3 regions of the Oxobacter pfennigii genome follow, and region 3 is predicted to be linked to each of the others. Evidence: a T-box and tRNA genes for the amino acid it is inferred to sense, from the RefSeq annotation. Region 3 holds a T-box; the other regions hold tRNA genes.
What was found. A T-box is a leader RNA that pairs with one kind of tRNA and senses whether it is charged. The one in region 3 lies ahead of gltX (glutamate--tRNA ligase), so its partner is inferred to be a tRNA-Glu.

Region 1: it encodes a tRNA-Glu, which carries the amino acid that the T-box ahead of gltX (glutamate--tRNA ligase) is inferred to sense. The anticodon was not compared.
Region 2: it encodes a tRNA-Glu, which carries the amino acid that the T-box ahead of gltX (glutamate--tRNA ligase) is inferred to sense. The anticodon was not compared.

The regions. Positions count from the first base shown of each region.
Region 1 is NZ_LKET01000051.1:155,054-159,288, reverse strand. Features, by position in the region: gene OXPF_RS17955 (NAD(P)/FAD-dependent oxidoreductase) at 1-202, shown strand, start outside; gene OXPF_RS17950 (adenylosuccinate synthase) at 229-1,500, shown strand; tRNA gene OXPF_RS17945 (tRNA-Glu) at 1,682-1,756, shown strand; tRNA gene OXPF_RS17940 (tRNA-Val) at 1,762-1,837, shown strand; tRNA gene OXPF_RS17935 (tRNA-Asp) at 1,843-1,919, shown strand; tRNA gene OXPF_RS17930 (tRNA-Thr) at 1,926-2,001, shown strand; gene OXPF_RS17925 (ATP-binding protein) at 2,037-3,044, opposite strand; gene OXPF_RS17920 (DnaD domain protein) at 3,037-4,131, opposite strand.
Region 2 is NZ_LKET01000028.1:16,622-20,856, reverse strand. Features, by position in the region: gene speD (adenosylmethionine decarboxylase) at 86-466, shown strand; partial or broken gene istB (IS21-like element helper ATPase IstB) at 853-1,365, opposite strand; gene OXPF_RS22390 (hypothetical protein) at 1,473-1,652, shown strand; tRNA gene OXPF_RS06600 (tRNA-Tyr) at 1,889-1,974, opposite strand; tRNA gene OXPF_RS06595 (tRNA-Thr) at 2,004-2,079, opposite strand; tRNA gene OXPF_RS06590 (tRNA-Ile) at 2,083-2,159, opposite strand; tRNA gene OXPF_RS06585 (tRNA-Phe) at 2,458-2,533, opposite strand; tRNA gene OXPF_RS06580 (tRNA-Ile) at 2,539-2,615, opposite strand; tRNA gene OXPF_RS06575 (tRNA-Glu) at 2,625-2,699, opposite strand; gene OXPF_RS06570 (GNAT family N-acetyltransferase) at 2,891-3,790, shown strand; gene OXPF_RS06565 (hypothetical protein) at 3,849-4,028, shown strand; gene OXPF_RS06560 (pyridoxal phosphate-dependent aminotransferase) at 4,138-4,235, opposite strand, start outside.
Region 3 is NZ_LKET01000026.1:121,946-126,180, forward strand. Features, by position in the region: gene OXPF_RS21625 (HEAT repeat domain-containing protein) at 128-472, opposite strand; gene gltX (glutamate--tRNA ligase) at 726-2,177, opposite strand; T-box leader at 2,240-2,439, opposite strand; gene OXPF_RS05930 (DUF2935 domain-containing protein) at 2,918-3,721, opposite strand; gene OXPF_RS05935 (M3 family oligoendopeptidase) at 3,917-4,235, shown strand, end outside.

The sequences.
Region 1 (4,235 bases), on a different contig from region 3:
AGATACATTATTATATGGAGTGGAAGTTAAATTTTATAACTCCAGGGTGGAAGTGGATAACAACTTAGAAACCGACATCAAAGGCTTATATATATTGGGAGACAGTTCGGGAGTGACCCACTCGCTGTCTCAAGCTTCGGCAAGCGGTGTTTATGTAGGCAGGATATTGGCCGACAAGTTAAAAAATAAAATTTTGGGTTAAGATGAAAAAGCAAAGGAGTGGCGCAAATGTCAGGAACAGTAGTTATAGGTGCTCAATGGGGCGATGAAGGAAAGGGAAAAATAACGGATTATCTTGCAGAGCATGCACAGGTGGTTGTAAGATACCAGGGCGGTAATAACGCCGGCCATACGGTGGAAACGGGGGGAAGGCAGTATAAGCTTCACCTTATACCATCGGGAGTATTGTACCCTGAAACTTTAAACATCATAGGAGACGGAGTTATAATAGACCCCCAGGCTCTTTTTGAAGAAATCGAATATCTGGAGAATTTGGGAGTCAAGGTGGATAATCTCTGCATAAGCGACAGGGCTCATATTATAATGCCTTATCACAAGGTATTGGACGGCCTTGCTGAAGAAGGCAGGGGAGATTCAGACATAGGTACCACTAAAAAAGGTATCGGTCCTTGCTATACGGATAAATTCGAAAGAACCGGAATTAGGGTCTGCGACTTTTTAAATAAAGATACCTTCGTCAAGCTGGCAGGGGATAATATAGATTTTAAAAACGCTATTATAACCAAAATATACAATGAAAAGGCATTAAACAAGCAGCAGATAATAGATGAATACCTGATTTTTGCTGACAGAATGAGGCCTTATGTAAAGGATACCACCGATGTCCTTCACAATGAGATTAAAAAGGGCAGCAAGGTATTGTTCGAAGGCGCCCAGGGCACTCTGCTTGATATAGATTACGGAACTTATCCTTACGTTACATCCTCCCACCCAATATCCGGGGGAGTGTGTGTAGGCGCAGGGGTAGGACCTAAGGCCATTGACAAAGTGGTAGGCGTGTGCAAGGCATACACCACAAGGGTAGGAAAGGGTCCCTTTCCAACAGAATTATTCGATGAAATAGGCGACGGAATAAGGGAAAAGGGCAAGGAATACGGCACTACTACAGGAAGAGCAAGGAGATGCGGCTGGCTGGATTTAGTCATATTGAAATATGCAACCAGGCTTTCCAGCATCACAGACATTGCCGTAACTAAAATAGATACCCTTGCAGGACTTAAAAAGATTAAGGTGTGCGTAGGATATGAGCTCGACGGCAAGGTAATTGATTACTTTCCTGCAAGCCTAGAGATACTTGCTAAATGCAAACCGGTATATGAAGAATTCGACGGTTGGGATGAATCCATTGAGAATGCCAGAAGCTATGATGACCTTCCGGAAAATGCAAAGAAGTATTTAAAGAGAATAGAAGAATTTGCAGAGACTAAGATATCGATAGTTTCCGTAGGACCGGGAAGAGACCATACAATAACTGTATAGATATAAGGCGGCCGATGTGCCGCCTTTAATAATATATTATAACCGTAGATTTTCACTGGGTTAAGGGTTTTTATATACCAAAAAGTGCCATAAGAAAAAGTTAATTTAATGTGTTGACAGCAATGATAATTTCTTGTATTATATAAAAGTGCCTTGACGAAGGAAGCAATAAATAAGTCATGGCCCCTTGGTCAAGCGGTTAAGACACCGCCCTTTCACGGCGGTAACAGGGGTTCGAGTCCCCTAGGGGTCACCACATATGGGAGCATAGCTCAGCTGGGAGAGCATCTGCCTTACAAGCAGAGGGTCATAGGTTCGAGCCCTATTGTTCCCACCATATGCGGCCTAGTAGCTCAGTTGGTTAGAGTGCCGGCCTGTCACGCCGGAGGTCGAGGGTTCGAGCCCCTTCTGGGTCGCCAATTATTGCTGGCTTAGCTCAATTGGCAGAGCAGCTGACTTGTAATCAGCAGGTTGAAGGTTCAATTCCTTTAGCCAGCTCCAAATTGTAAATAAAATAAACAGCTCATGTGAGCTGTTTATTTTATTTTTGCCTTCCTTCTCTTAAGTTCCGCAGTCTTGAATCTTATATCCTCTCCGTAAAACTTATATACCGAGAAATGGCCGAAAATTCTTGAGGTTATGCGCTCTGCATATGTATTATATATGTTATCCAGGGAAAAATTCGTGGATATCAAGGTCTTTTTGCCTGATAAAAGCCTTTTGTTTATTATATTGTAAAGCTCCATTTGTGTAAATTCCGTTATGTATTCGGTACCTAAATCATCTATTATAAGTAAATCGCATTCATATATATTGTCTACCTTATCCTTTGCAAGCTCATTGCTAGAGTCAAACATGCCTGTCTTTAATATCTCCATAAGGTTTGAAGCCGTCTGGTACACAACAAGCTTCCCTTTATCGATCAAATCCTTTGCTATGCAGCTTGAAAGAAAAGTTTTGCCAAGGCCTGATTTACCATAAAAAAAGAGATTTTCATCGTTTTTGTCAAAGTCCTGAACGAAGTTTATACAGGCCGCAAATATTCGCTCCATGTTCTTTCTTGGAGTAAGGGGCTCATCCTCAAATCTGTTCTGGGAGTAGTAATCAAATACAAAGGTTTCAAAATTCTCTTTGGGAAGAAGGCTCTTTAAATTTGACTGATCATACAATACATTTATTATCCTCTGCTTCAAGCAGCGGCACTTCTCCGAACCTTTATAGCCAGTATCCTGGCATTCATTACATTCAAAAATCGGTGAATCATAATTCATGGAAAGATTGTTCTGCGACAGTAGCTCCCCTTTTTCCATCTTTAAATCTATGGTTTTTTGCTTTAAATTTTCTAAAAGCACATCAATTGGCGCATCCTTTTTAAAAATGCTCCGGGCAATTTCTATTCCCACCATGGAGAGCTCGTTGTCTATTGCCTGGATGCGGGGGATTTTTTTATAAATATCCTGCTTTCTAAGCTTTGCAGCTTCCTCAGCATAAGCCCTTTTTTTATCGTAATCATTGAATATTTCGGTTATGTATTTATTATTCATCAGGCGTCACCTCTTCTATGCCCAAGAGTTTCTTTTCCAATTCCTTTATATCATATGAGCGCTGATCGTAGCTGTTAAAGGTATTTACAGGAGCTTTGAACTTCATGTTTTTGGACTTCTTCTTGGAATCCGCAGTCTCAACCTCTCTTAAGGTCTTTATTCCCTGCTTTGACCAGTTGGAAAGTATACCGTCTATATAGCTGAAATTAGGCTCATTTATTCTCAATGAGCAAATTTTGCAGGCCTCCAAAACCAGCTCTAGGCTGAAGTTCCAGTTGCTGAACCATTTATCTAAGAATTCTTCCTGGGGCTTCATCAAATCGTGCTCCTTGAGGCCTAAAAAGTCTAAAATCAGGCGGTACTTATTATATTTTTCTTCGTGCTGAGTTATGTATTTTTGGGCGTCTTCAACAGATGCTATATTGGCATCGTGCCAGGCTATGGCCACTTTCTCAAAATACCTGGAATCCACTTTCTTTTTGGATTTGCAGTATTCAATTAAGAGCGTTATCACCTCGGGAGAAAATGAATAATCATCCAGCCAGCTCAAATACATGGAAATTTCCTTGGCAGACATGGTGCGCCCTAAGGACTTTTCAATATTTTGAAACATATCCTTTATTTTTGCATTGTCCATTCTTGAACGTATGTCCTCGGGTGAATAAGTTGCTGCCATACTTACGGATGATTTATTGCTATAGAATACGTCATAAATATTTAAAAACTCAATCTGTAATTCCCCGGAGGATTTTTTGATATTAACCAGGCCCTTTGATTCCCAGTATTCCCAGGCCTTAATTATATCGCTTTCCAAAAGCTCAAGCTTTTGGGATATGAAGTCGCCGGATACCTTATTTCCGTTTATTGCTTCAATAAATCCGCAAAGATACACCTTTACGAAGTTGCCGTCGGCATTTGCCATATATTCATCGATAAAAATATTGGGTATAGGAGTTACCCCTGATTGTCTCATCTGTGCAGTAAATATGTAGTTTGCCATTTTTAAGTACCACGTTCCCTCTCTGATTTTTACAATGCAAAAAGCAATGATTGCAGCAATGTGAAATTGCCTTATATATATATCCAATTGCAATTTTTTTTAAGAACTACATCATTAAAGAAAAAACTTTCTTCATATAATTATAGCAAATTAACAAAGTGGTAACAATAAAAGGTGAATGTTATAAAATC
Region 2 (4,235 bases), on a different contig from region 3:
CTTTTTCCATGTTTCTGATAGAATTAGCTTATTGAAAATTAATAAATTATTACTATAGTCTGGAAAAGGAGGCAAAGATAATACGATGAACACTTTGGGCCGTCATATTTTGGCAGAAATTTATGGATGTAATCCACAAACACTTAACGACAGGGAATTGATTGAGAGGATTATGGTAGATTCAGCTTTGGAAGCAGGTGCTGAAGTACGTGAAGTTGCGTTTCATAAATTTAGTCCACAAGGGGTAAGCGGGGTTGTCGTAATATCAGAATCACATCTTACCATTCATACTTGGCCTGAGCTAGGCTATGCTGCAGTTGACGTTTTCACCTGCGGTGACAGGATTAATCCTTGGGATGCATGCAACTACTTGACTGAGAAGTTCAACGCCAAGCATATGACAGCTACTGAAGTTAAAAGAGGCCTTTTTGACCAGCCGGTTTCAGTAAAAGCGTCAAGTCTGTAAAAGTACTTAAAGAAACACACAAAATTCATATCTTCAAATTCATAATTTTAAAAAAATAATTACATTATATATAAAAAGGCTTTGCTGATAACACAAGCCTTTTTTTAATTCCTGAGGAGGGTTAATTTCACTTATAAACTTGGCTACTTTGTACATTTATTATTCAACCTAAATTTTATAATTGGTGTACCAAGGTATTCCGAGTTCAAACTTTATTATCTGCCGAATACCAATGGATAATATTTTATTCAGGACATAAACCAAAACAGGGGAGGATAGGGTGATGTCTGTCATATCAAAGCTTAAGAAGGAGAAGCTTTTAATTGTTTTTGGCAAGTACCTTTCCATACATTCCGGAACTTAATTTTCCGAGCACCCCATTTCCATTACTGGGATTTCATGGTTGAGTGTGTTAACCTATGACTTGGGCCTGTATAAACCAGCAGATGGCTGTGATGAACCAGCCTGTCAATAATAGCGCTTGTCAGCTTTTCGTCATAGAAAATACCATTCCACTTGCTGAATTCTAAATTCGTTGTAATGATGACGCTTCTTCTCTCATAGCATTCCGATATTACTTGGAATAGTAATTGTGATCCTTCCTTTTCAAAGGGTATATAACCCCATTCATCACATATCAATAGGTCCGTTTTCTCGATTAGTTTCATGAAGCGTTTCAGCTCACCTTTTGCTTTGGATTCACTAAGTTGGTTCACCAATGATGCTGTGCGGAAGAATCTCACTCTCTTGCCGCTGCTGCAGGCTGCAACTCCTATTGCAGTTGCAAGATGCGACTTGCCGGTACCCACGAGTCCATAAAGTATTAGATTTTCTTTCTTATCAACGAAGCTTGCTGCCTTTAGCTGTTCAATATCAAGTGCAGGCGGCATTTGTATCTGGCTGAAGCTGTATTATAAACAGCTCCAACGGTAGACTTATTATAAATGAAGAAAGCCTTCCGACCTATGATTGGAAGTATCCCATCCATTTTACAATTAATATAGAAATGAAAGACAATACATATCACAAGCTTCTTTTTTATAATCACAAGGATTGGAGCATTACGAGAGGAGAGACGGAATATAAGCTGGCATTGGCCTATAACGATGGAAAAGAGGTTAAAACATGGGTATTGCCATATGAGAAGTGTCTAGAGGTAAGAAAGTGGGCGGGGGAGTACAGGTGATTATGCTTTTGCGCTATTTTTAGCGGCTCTAACAGATGATATTAATAATCTACGAAGTACTACGCATTTTGCTGTAAATTCTTATAAACTTCTTCATAGTGAAGCAGAATTATATTATATTCGTCTTATTCGTGGCAGCGAATATCATTGCTATCGGCAATATCATTCATGCTGGTGAATATCGCTCGTCGTCAGGACGAATATAATTGAAAAAAACCGCTAATAGCGGTTTTTTCTGGTGGAGGGAGATGGATTCGAACCATCGAAATCGTCCGATAACAGATTTACAGTCTGCCCCCTTTGGCCACTCGGGAATCCCTCCATAAAATATGTTTATTAAATTTAGTGGTGTGGAGCTGGCAGTCGGAATTGAACCAACAACCTGCTGATTACAAGTCAGCTGCTCTGCCTGTTGAGCTATGCCAGCAAATGGTGGGCCTTCAGGGACTCGAACCCCGGACCAACCGGTTATGAGCCGGTTGCTCTAACCAACTGAGCTAAAGGCCCTCGTTTGACGACAAAACTTATTATATATTAATTCATTTGATAAGTCAATAATGTTTTTTAAATAATCTCTCTGGAATTTAAAGGGGGTAGGGGAGTTAGATGATATTAGTTTCGCAAATGATATTACAGTGCCATTACATAGCGCGTAATTATATTCTGCTGATGCAGGATGATATTTATATTAGCCTTATTCGTCCCGGCGAATATTATCGTCATGTTCAATATCATTCGCGTCAGTGAATATCGCTCGTCCATAAGGATGAATATAATTGAAAAAACCGCTATTAGCGGTTTTTTCTGGTGGCCAGAGTCGGAATCGAACCAACGACACGTGGATTTTCAGTCCACTGCTCTACCGACTGAGCTATCTGGCCTAAAATGGTGGGCCTTCAGGGACTCGAACCCCGGACCAACCGGTTATGAGCCGGTTGCTCTAACCAACTGAGCTAAAGGCCCTTATTAAATTGGTGACCCCTAGGGGACTCGAACCCCTGTTACCGCCGTGAAAGGGCGGTGTCTTAACCGCTTGACCAAGGGGCCACATTAGTTATAATATATTATTAAAAATAACATATTACGGCTATGCAGCTCATATGAGCGACAACAAATATGATTATACAGCTATAATATGACATAGTCAACAGGTATTTTATAAATATTTTTAATAATTTGCTTATTGGCAAAAAGCCCAATTTTACTTAAGTTTCATTTTATTAAAGGCGGTATTGATTATGGTAAAGGTCGAAAAATACAATGATAATTATACCGACAGTTTTAACAGACTGTATTCAATGGCACATGGCAATACAAGAGCTAATTCTGACATATTAAGCAATAATAAATTAAAAATAAAGCTATTAAAGATATCCCAAAAAATAAAAGGATACATTCTATATAAAGATATCGATGATAGCAGCATTAAAGACAGAGTGCATATAGAAGATATATTCATTGAAAAGAATTACTGCAATAAAGCCAATTACACCTATCTTTTGGAATCCATAAACAAAGGCTTTTTGTTTAAGAAATATAAAACCGCTCAGATTTTTTTAGATAAAAGCAAGCCCTATTTTGAAATTTCAGACAAGCTTAATCTAAGTATGGATCAGGAAATTTACGATATGAAAATATTTTTGAATGGCTATAAAAGGGTACCCGTTACAGACAATGTAAGCTTTAAAACCTTTAAAAAAGGCAGGGATGAGTATACTCGAATGTGGATTCAAAATGACCTTTTTAAAGGAGCAAAGGGCCATAAAGACTTCAATATAGAGGATGTACTCCATGAACAAAAACAGATTTATTTTTTAGAAGAGGGCTGCATATTCCTTAAATATAATGATGAAATAGCAGGTTATGCACAGGTTATATACGAAAATCATCCCGACACCAAGCCTTACATAGTTAATTTCGGCATTATAACCAAATACCGAGGTTTGGGACTGTCCAAGCTCCTTTTGAATCACACTCTTAATTTCATAAAGAGAAAGGATTTCAATGAAGCCTACGTTACGGTCGATTCATCAAATAAAAAAGCTTTAAGGCTTTACAGAAAGACAGGCTTTTCAAAAATAGGCTCCTTAGGCATGTATTTATATAATTATAATAGTTCAAAGGTCAGTTTCTTTTAAAAAAAGTGATTATTTTCACCGTTATGAGGAAAAATAATCTTAAAGGAAGTGACTTTTCATGGACAGTTATGAACAAATGAATGCAATCGCACAGCAATGCTCCCATTTTTCGCCTGAGGGCAATTTGACAGGCACCACCAGCGATGAAAAGAACATTAATTGCACCATGTGCCGGCATTATAATAACGGGTTGTGTAAAATTAAAGATGAGATATTGGTAAATATGGACCAGACTTAAAGCGTAATTATAAAGGAGCCGCAAAAGCAGCTCCTAAATTTTTATTATTGCACAAACATAGGTTCCCGGGGCCAGCTAGCAATCTCTGATTGTTATAGCGTGCGGGCTCTTATTTATTAAAGGCTTCAAGGCCTTTTTCTATAACGTTCATGGCTTTCTTTAAATCTTCACAGTTTAAGCAGTAAGAGATTCTCACTTCATCTTTTC
Region 3 (4,235 bases):
TATATTTTCTTCCTTTATCAAATCACTTAGCGATTTTACGGCAACGTATCTATTTCTATACAACCTGTTATTCAATTCTTTTATAATTAAGCGTAAATACGATTTATCGCCTAACATAACTAATATCTTATATAAATGAATTTTTACCCATACAATCTTTTCTTTTTAAGGCAAATTGAATAAATTCGGTTAATTTTTCCTTATCATAGCATATATTATTTGCTATATCTGCAGTGGATAAGGCTGCATATCCCCTGACCAGTGCACTTTTATCCTTTTTGAGCTTATTTTTTAAAAGTTCAAAAACTTCCTGTGATTTGCTATTACATAAAGAATCACATGCATCGGTTCTGATCATCTCAGATTTGTCCGATGTCAGAAAGATTAGTATTTTTTCTGCTTCTGGCGAATCATAATGTAAAATTTCGGCTACTCTTGTTCTCATTTCTTCATCTTCATCTATAGATAGCAAATTTAAAGTTTTTAATTCACTTTCTCCTAAAGAATCAGAGTTTTAATTCCCTCGATTAAATCCAATTTATCATTCAATGCTATCACTTTCCTTGATATACTAGAATAAGCATGGTCACTTATTATTTTTTTCAGCTTGAATATTTTCTATGCTTTATGTGAGCTTTGCTTGCCCCAATGACTTTTACTATTGAATAAAAAGTTGTGAACTATCCCCATAAAAAAAACGAAGTGCCATAAGGCACCGCGTTCTTTTATGAAAGTTTTTTAATTCCCATTTGCATTCTTTTTAAGGTTTCTTCTTTGCCTAGTATATCGGCAATTTCGATGGCACCTCCAGGTGTCATCTGTTTTCCGGAAATGGCTGTTCGTACAGGCCATAGCACCTGGCCGTTTTTTACACCTAATTTTTCTATCAAGGCTTTTAATGCGTTGTCTATTCCTTCCTCTGTCCAATCGCTTAAGTCTTTTAAGGCATCATAGGATGCTTTAAGATACTCTAATGAGTTCTCAAGGTCGGTCTTCATTTTTTTATGTACATACATATTTATATCGTAATCCGGCAAACTGTCAAAGAAATCTATGTTTTCAGGTATGTTATTAAAAACATCCGTCCTGGTATGCATAAGAGCGCTTATCTTTAAAAGGTCAATATTTTTATTGGTTATAACCTTTTCATAGTATGGAAGAGCCATTTTATGAAAATCGGCAATATCCATTTTCTTAATATATTCGCTGTTCATCCAGTTTAACTTCTTCACGTCAAACATAGCCGAAGATTTGCTGAGTCCATCTATTCCAAACTGTTCTTCCAATTCCTTAAGGGAGAAAATCTCCTGGTCCGTTCCGGGATTCCAGCCTAATAATGCAATATAATTTATTATAGCCTCTATAAGGTAGCCTTTTTTATAAAAGTCCTCGAAAGACGCATCTCCCTCTCTTTTGCTTAATTTTTTGCCGCCTTCTTTTATAATGTGCGGAAGATGAATGTATGTTGGTATCTCCCACCCAAAGGCATTGTAAAGAAGATTATATTTAGGAGTTGAAGAAAGATATTCAACACCCCTCATTACATGGCTTATGTTCATCAGATGGTCATCAACTACATTTGCAAAATTATAGGTGGGCAAACCGTCGGATTTTAATAAAACATTTTCATCCAGTGTATTATTGTCAACGGTTATTGAACCAAACACTGCATCTTCAAAGGCCGTGGCGCCGGTCTTTGGTATCCTCTGCCTTACAACATAGGCTTCGCCGTTTTCAATCCTTTTTCTTGCCTCGTCTATTGAAACATATCTGCAGGGGTCATCATATTTAAATGCTCCTTCCTTTGTCAGGCCATGCTTTCCCCTTGCTTCAGCTATCTGCTCCTTTGAACAGAAGCAATAATAAGCACCGCCTAAATCAACTAATTTTTCAGCATACTCTTTATAAATGCTTTTTCTTTGGCTTTGAACATAAGGGCCGTAATCTCCGCCTATATCCGGACCTTCATCATGCTTAAGGCCGGTAAGTTTCAATACATTATAAATTACATCAACGGCTCCTTCTACAAGTCTTTCCTGGTCGGTATCTTCAATTCTCAATATGAATTTGCCATTATTTTTTTTGGCAAGCAAATATGCATATAATCCTGTCCTTAAATTTCCTATATGCATATAGCCCGTAGGGCTGGGGGCGAATCTCGTTCTTACATCACTCATTCTTATTTCCTCCATAAATTAATGTTAGTATAATAAACCTAATATAAAAAACCTTTCGTCCTGCATAGGACGAAAGGTTATCTTCCGCGGTACCACCTAAATTGGCCAAACTAGCCCACTTAAAGCTCCTTTTAACGGCAGAGCATCCGCTTTTTAAGTATCCTATGGGAGCTTCCTTCAATATGTATTCTATACCGGTTTGCACCATTTCCGGCTCTCTTAGATGGAATAAATATCTACTCTTTCCCTTAAACGGATAATATTCAATATGTCTTTATAATTTTAATGGTTAACTTATGCTCTGTCAATATTACACATGAAAATTTAAAGCAGCAGTATATATTAGTATTACCATTTTTTTGAACAAATATTGAAAATACTATATTTATGTAATACTATATAATTAATAAAAACTACATTTTCTATTCATTCAACCCAATCTTCATAATGTTTCTGTAATTATCAAATCCTTATACATAAATATGATTTATCTTCTGTGATATCTATATATTATATTGATCCTGAAAATATACGCCAACACTATATTATTCCGACACAGACTAAAATACCAAGAATTTTCTCTATAATTATTAAGAAGGAGGTATTTATATGTCAAAGGAGAAGGCAATAAAGAAAGAGACTAAAAAGCCACCTAAGGAAAATAAACAGAAAAAAGAAAAGAAAAAATATTAATGCTTTAAAGCCCGCTTTAATTATAGCGGGCTTATAATTTTTATCAATTAATCCTCCACACGGGGCTTCCCTGGCTCACATCCGGGAGCATTAATTCCAGCTGCCATAGCAAGCTTGGTTAAATAATAGCACTCTTCCCGCGCCATATGGTCGGGTACCAGAGGTAATATGGTGCTTAATACTTTCTTCTCAAGTATAAGTTTTTCTATTTCGTTTAAGAACACCTTAAAATCCAGCATCTTCATTTCTGCATCTTCATTAAATTTTTCAAGGGAAGGGAACTTGCTTTTCCCCGTCCTTAAATATCCTTTCATTTCAACAGCTTTCAAATATAAGCCTTCAAGGTCCTTCGCATAATTCCGGCTTATTTTTATAAGTTCTCTTTCCGTGTCATCAAGATTGTTGCCTATCCATGATGCATGTCCTGAACCGTCTAAAAGCCATAAAAGATGATGATGTACAGCATGTGCTTTAGGCATCCTGTTATATATAAGTACATATAATATTCCCTGGTATTCCTCCAATTCATTGAGCATGTGATTAAAAAATGTAGGCGGAAGGCTTATTTTTATTTTCCCTGTAATATGACTTTCAAGGATCTGGAGTTTGAATTGTTTAAGTTCCATAGTATACTGACAGGCTTTCCGGGTTAATCTCAAAAGATCCTTTTCTAACAGATTGCCTCTTGCCTCGTCCAGCAGTCCGTCAAAAATTTCTATAAACATACCGGCCTTTTGCATTTCCTTTTTTTCATCTGGATATAATGAATTAAAGATGAACCTGCTGTGGTCGCCCAGTATCTGCAGCCAGAACCGGTGTTCAAATAATGCAGCTTTTTCATAGTCTGTCATATTTATAATATCTCCTTTTATAATAACACTCTATATTATAGATATGTTAATAAGTAAGCTATTAGTGCAAATTTTGACCGAACATGCTTCTTATTCCAGATAATTATTATTATAATGGTTTTAATTTATCATAAATATATGATAAATTAATATTATGTGCCTTGAATTGGAAAAATTTGAAAAGGAGGAATTATTATGGATCTAAGATGGAGTTTGAAGGAGCTATACTCCTCATTTGAAAGCAGGGAATTTAAAGGTGACTTTGAAAAATTAAATCAAGATATTGAAAATATAAAGCATTGGGTAGATAAAAATCTTAAAAATACAAAGCACCTTTCATCGAAAATTGAAGAATATATCCATATGCTCAATAACTTACTCACTTTGTTTTCCAGATTATCAAATTATGCCAGTCTGACCATGAGCGTTGATGCGAAAAACGAAAAGGCTGCTGAAGTCGATGAAAAGCTGGATGAGAAAATTGCAGAGCTTACATCTCCCCAGGTTAAGTTTC